2 regions of the Brucella tritici genome follow, and region 2 is predicted to be linked to the other one. Evidence: predicted binding sites of a transcription regulator. Region 2 holds the regulator's gene; the other holds the start of a gene.

Region 1 (3,158 bases), 170 kb from region 2:
CATCTGCAGTTCGCCACGGAACTTCTGCAGCACGACTTCCGTCGAGTAACGGTCATTGCCGTTCTGATCCTGCCACTTGCGGGTCTGGAGTGCGCCTTCGATATAAACCTTGGCGCCCTTCTTCAGATATTGCTCGGCGACCTTGGCAAGGTTTTCATTGAAAATGACAACGCTGTGCCATTCGGTGCGGTCCTTGCGTTCGCCGCTCTGGCGGTCGCGCCAGCTTTCCGACGTTGCAATGCGCAGATTGGCAACCACATCGCCCGAATTCAGACGACGAATTTCCGGATCGGCACCAAGATTGCCGACCAGAATGACTTTGTTGACGCTACCAGCCATCGAAAAATTACTCCGGGTCTTGCATGCACACTCTTTCCGCACAGCTTCGCACGGACAAGAGGCACGTTCCAAATGAAAGATCAGGCGCAACGATGCGCCATCACCAGAAACTCATGTGTTCACCTTACAGGACTGGCTCAAAACGTGCTCAATCCGGGTCGGCGAATTTGTTAATGTCCACAGAGTTTATGTTCTTGTTTTGTTCAAAATGCAACCTTCCGACATGAAAAAGCCTTGCGCTCGCCACAAATTCCAGTGGTTTTTTGCACCATTTCCTGTGCTGAAAATGCAGTTTTCCTTATTTCAGGGCCAGATCGGGTCAGAACTGCATCTGCCATAATTTCAAAACAGCTTTGCCGGTCACCTTCATGAAGCAATGGCTGTTTGCGCTTCGCAAACCGGATCAGCTTCCAAGGAAAAGCCCTGCCGCTCACTGTATCTTTGGCGCGCAGGGCTTAGGGGGTTGAGCAATGCTCATGTGTCGACATTAATTCGTCGGCAGGTCTTTTCGGATCACAAAGGCGCACGGCCATTTGCATTCCGCGCAAATTCAAATTGTCGGCAATCACACTTTCGATCAACGAGGCATCATTCCTTGCGAAAAGATGCTGCCGCGACCGAAACGGATTGTGCTTTCATCTCTGTGAAAGCTAGGCAACGTAGTCAGGTGGACTCATGCTCCTTTACCTCCCTACAGGGTCTCCCCGCCTCCTGCGGACCTCTTGCCGATGCCGTGTCATCCCACCGCGGCACCTCTCCGCTATCAGCGAGTAAGGTTAGTCTGCTCCTGTCAGGAGTGACAGTCAACGCTCTTGCGTTCACATTTCGTATCGCCTATCAGAAGGCTGGTTGTTCGATATTTGTTCTAATGATAAGAGTGCACCGATGAATGACCGGAGCCCCCTTCTTATTGGAGGGTTTCACCCCATATTAGACACCGGCGCGACGTGTTTCATCATTCGGCGCCAGTTTATCCATGGCATCATGAGCAGGCAGGACGCGGAATGAGCGATCAGAAATTCATTTCCATACGTGGCGCGCGCGAACACAATCTGAAAAATGTCGATCTCGATCTGCCTCGCGACAAGCTGATCGTAATGACGGGGCTTTCCGGCTCGGGCAAATCCTCGCTTGCCTTCGACACGATCTATGCGGAAGGTCAGCGCCGCTATGTCGAAAGCCTTTCGGCCTATGCGCGCCAGTTCCTCGAAATGATGCAGAAGCCGGATGTCGATCAGATCGACGGCCTGTCGCCCGCAATCTCTATCGAACAAAAGACGACGAGCCGCAATCCGCGCTCGACGGTCGGCACCGTCACCGAAATTTACGACTATATGCGCCTACTCTTTGCGCGCGTGGGCGTGCCTTATTCGCCGGCGACCGGCCTTCCCATCGAAAGCCAGACGGTCAGCCAGATGGTTGATCGCGTCATGGCGCTGGAAGAAGGCACGCGCCTTTATATCCTCGCGCCCATCGTTCGCGGCCGCAAGGGCGAGTACAAGAAGGAACTGGCGGAACTTCAGAAGAAGGGCTTTCAGCGCGTCAAGGTAGACGGCACCTTCTATGAAATCGCCGACGTTCCGGCGCTCGACAAGAAGTACAAGCACGACATCGATGTCGTGGTGGACCGTGTCGTGGTGCGTCCTGATCTGTCGACCCGCCTCGCCGACAGTCTTGAAACCTGCCTCAAGCTTGCCGAAGGTCTGGCCGTTGCCGAGTTTGCCGACAAGCCTCTGCCGCCGGAAGAGACGGCTGAAGGCGGTGCTGCCAACAAGTCCGCCAACGAAACGCACGAGCGCATTCTGTTTTCGGAAAAGTTTGCCTGCCCGGTTTCCGGTTTCACAATTCCTGAAATCGAACCGCGCCTGTTCTCGTTCAACAACCCATTCGGCGCCTGCCCGACCTGCGATGGTCTCGGCACGCAACAGGCCATCGATCCGAACCTGATCGTTCCCGACGAAACGGCGGTGTTGAAGGATGGCGCGATTGCTCCATGGGCGCGGTCCTCGTCGCCCTACTACAATCAGACGCTGGAAGCGCTTGGCAAAGCCTATGGCTTCAAGATCGGCGCACGCTGGGCCGATCTTTCGGAAGAAGCACAGCAGGCTATTCTTTATGGCACCAAGGGCAAGGAAATCACCTTCCAGTATGATGACGGCCTGCGCTCCTACCAGACGACGAAGCCTTTTGAAGGCGTGATCCCCAATCTGGAGCGCCGCTGGAAGGAGACCGACTCCGCCTGGTCGCGTGAAGATATCGAGCGCTTCATGGCCTCGACGCCCTGCCCCTCCTGTAACGGCTACCGTCTGAAGCCGGAAGCGCTGGCGGTTAAGGTTGGCATGAAGCATGTTGGCGAGATCACGGAAATGTCGATCCGCAAGGCCGATGCCTGGTTCCGCGACATTGACAGCAGCTTTAACGACAAGCAGCGCGAGATTGCCGCCCGCATCCTCAAGGAAATCCGCGAGCGGCTGCAGTTCCTCAATGATGTCGGCCTCGACTATCTGACGCTGGCACGCAATTCCGGCACGCTATCGGGCGGTGAAAGCCAGCGTATCCGTCTTGCTTCGCAGATCGGCTCCGGCCTGACCGGGGTGCTCTACGTGCTGGACGAACCATCCATCGGCCTGCATCAGCGGGACAATGCGCGTCTTCTCGACACGCTGCGCCATCTGCGCGATCTCGGCAATACGGTCATCGTGGTCGAGCATGACGAAGACGCGATCCTGACCGCAGATTATGTGGTCGATATCGGCCCGGCGGCTGGCGTCCATGGCGGCAAGATCATCGCTCAAGGGTCGCCGCAGGATGTGATGTCC
Region 2 (3,158 bases):
TCCGCAGAGCCGCACCGCACAGAACAAGTCGCTTTGTCAGATGCGGGTGGGCGTGTAGTTGCAACACCTGTATTAGCACATTTTCTGCAGCCGCCTTTCGACGGGTCGGCCATGGACGGTTACGCCCTGATCGCACCAAACGACATCTCTTATCCTGTTGAGTTCGATATCATCGGCGAATCGGCAGCGGGTAATCGCTTCGAAGGTGAATTAGGGATTGGACAGGCAGTTCGCATTTTTACCGGTGCGCCACTGCCCACAGGCACGGACACAATTGTCATTCAGGAGCACACTAAGCGTTCGGGTAACCGGCTAACCGTTCACGAAGGAATAGAGCCAGGACGGCATATACGCCGCGCGGGCCTCGATTTTTCGCCCGGTGGTATCGTCATTCCGAGCGGGCGTGAGTTGGACGCCGCTGCACTGTCGCTGGCAGCGGCCAGCGGTAATGCGAAGATCGGCGTATTCCAAAAACCAAAAGTGGCAATTATTGCGACCGGTGATGAGCTGGTTCCTCCCGGTCAAACACCCGGAAAAGACCAGATTGTTGCATCGAACAGTGTTGGAATTGCCGAGATCGTAAGGCGAGCTGGCGGAACGCCACAAGATAAGGGAATCATTCAAGATGATCCCGCCAAAATCGAACAGGCAATAGCCGATGGCCTGCAAAGCGGCATCGACATTCTGGTGACTATCGGCGGCGCTTCCGTCGGCGACCGGGATTTTGTGCATGGAGCATTGCAGAAACTGGGCGTCAATCTCGACTTCTGGAAGATCGCCATGCGACCCGGAAAACCCCTAATGTATGGGCGCATCGAAAAGAACGGCAAGATCGTCCATGTCATCGGCCTGCCGGGTAATCCTGTTTCGAGCCTCGTCTGCAGCCTTATTTTTCTCCGTCCTCTTGTGGCCAAGCTTGCCGGAACCAGCCTAGATGCGGATATTCGACCAGCAAAGCTCGGTACTGCTCTGTCTGCAAACGATCATCGCCGCGACTATATTCGAGCTACCATCGAATCAGGTCCGGACGGAATGCTGATCGCAAAGCCGTTTCCACTCCAGGATTCGTCTATGCTTTCCGCTCTCGTCGGCTCGAAAGCACTTCTCATCAGGAATGAGAACGCTCCAGAGGCCGCAGTCGGGGATGATTGTCGTGTCCTCATGCTATAGATTGAGTATGAATCTTGGCTCCCACTAAAGCATGAGAAAATCGATCTAACTCATGCTAAAATATATCTTATTCAGATCTGGCACTAAAGTGTCGTATCAGTGATCGCCCCGTCCTGAAACATTCCGTTCAATCTCACCTTGAGCGTTAATGGTTTTAAAACCATTGCAGAACAAGACTGGAACATATAGTGTTCGTTCTGGTTTTGTTTTTCTCGATTCTTGGCCGGGAGGGTGTCGCGCATGTTAACCCGTAAACAGCACGAGCTTCTGCTGTTCATTCATGAACGTCTGAAAGAAACGGGCATTCCGCCATCTTTCGACGAAATGAAGGAGGCGCTCGATCTGGCTTCAAAATCGGGTATTCATCGTCTGATTACCGCTCTGGAAGAGCGTGGTTTCATTCGCCGTTTGCCAAACCGGGCACGCGCACTTGAGGTGTTGCGTCTGCCGGATTCCATCGCCCCCGGGCTCAATTCACAAAAGAAGTTCGCTCCCAGCGTTATCGAAGGCAGCCTGGGCAAAGCCTCGCCGCCGCCACCGTCGCGCCCTGCCCCTGTGGCGACGAATGACGACACGACTGGAACTGTATCCGTACCGGTTATGGGGCGAATTGCTGCTGGTGTGCCTATCTCCGCGATTCAGAACCAGACTCATTCCCTCAGCCTTCCACCCGAAATGATCGGCGCGGGCGAGCATTACGCGCTTGAGGTCAGAGGCGACTCAATGATCGATGCGGGAATTTTCGACGGAGACACGGTCATCATCAAGCGTGGCGAATCCGCGAATCCGGGTGAAATCGTAGTCGCTCTCGTCGATGACGAAGAAGCCACGTTGAAGCGCTTCCGCCGTAAGGGCGCATCTATTGCCCTCGAAGCAGCCAACCCTGCCTATGAAACACGGATCTTTGGCCCCGACCGAGTCCGGGTTCAAGGCAAGCTTGTCGGCCTGATCCGCCGCTACTAGTGGATTGAATTTGACGTTTGATACTCTTCCGAGATCAATCCCGTTTCAAACGTCAAATTTGAAAAACCCACTAGATTCATAAAATCACTAGTGGTCTTTTTGATTCCAACATTTGCTCAGCGCTCATATCCGAGGGATGCAAATGTCGGAATCAGACCACTAGAGCGCATCACGAAAAGTGTGAAGCTGCTCTGCACAGGGATATACATAAAGCAGAAAAATCAGGCATATTCATAGTTCCGTTTTAGCTGGAAGCGCTCGAAAGTCATTCGCAGCGATTTGCGTCGTCGTCGGAATCTGATGAACAGATCGCTGCATTCTTGGCTGGTCGGGATTTGGGCTTGTACTCGCGTTCGGCCAAGCCGCGTGCCGCACGCGAATGGATGCGATGCAAATGCCAAGGACGGCTCGGCACATCGACTGCATATGTCACTCGGTCGCCCGGCTGCAAGTTGGAGATTAGCTGGCTCGGTTCGGGCTTAGCAGTTTCATTCGCCCCGCCCGATACAGTCATAATAGATCGGCTTTTATCTGGTCCTTCGCCAAGCCTGATCTCGACTGTCCCCTTCAGCGCCAGATCGCGTTTGCTGATACTGAGCGTTGCGGAGCGACGGCACGTAATGTCCTTACCCGGAACGGCGAGAATAACCACATCCCCGATATTACAGGCTATCTCCTGCATAGCGACATCTGTCGTATAGGCTAGTGTGCGACTATCACGCAAAGTAATCGTGCACAATCCGTCATCACATTCGAAGCCGCTATAATTGGCCTGCTTCTCGTTTTTAACCGAAGGCGGCGAAACAAACTCCTCGACCAGATAAGCGGTTTTCCAATTGTCGATCGTAAACTGTGACGGTCGATTTCGATTAACCGCGAACCTCCCATCCGCCAATCGAACCCCGACCAGTTTAGCGTCTTCAGAGATCACGATATCTGGAAAAGGTTCACGAACAAAAACCACCAGTCCCAAGATGATGAAAGGCAGTGCCAGCGCTTTCAGTCTGGTGGAAAGCACAACGAGC

The links. The regulator LexA, encoded in region 2, represses DNA repair genes until DNA is damaged. The targets are predictions, from matches to a motif close to TGTTCNNNNTGTGTTCNG.
Positions count from the first base shown of each region.
Region 1: the regulator LexA is predicted to act here: its motif matches at 1,190-1,207, upstream of uvrA (excinuclease ABC subunit UvrA).

Region 1 covers NZ_WBVY01000001.1:455,335-458,492, reverse strand. Annotated here, with positions in the region: gene ssb (single-stranded DNA-binding protein) at 1-339, opposite strand, end outside; gene uvrA (excinuclease ABC subunit UvrA) at 1,344-3,158, shown strand, end outside.
Region 2 covers NZ_WBVY01000001.1:621,585-624,742, forward strand. Annotated here, with positions in the region: gene F9K94_RS03075 (molybdopterin molybdotransferase MoeA) at 1-1,170, shown strand, start outside; gene lexA (transcriptional repressor LexA) at 1,411-2,133, shown strand; gene F9K94_RS03085 (ComEC/Rec2 family competence protein) at 2,399-3,158, opposite strand, start outside.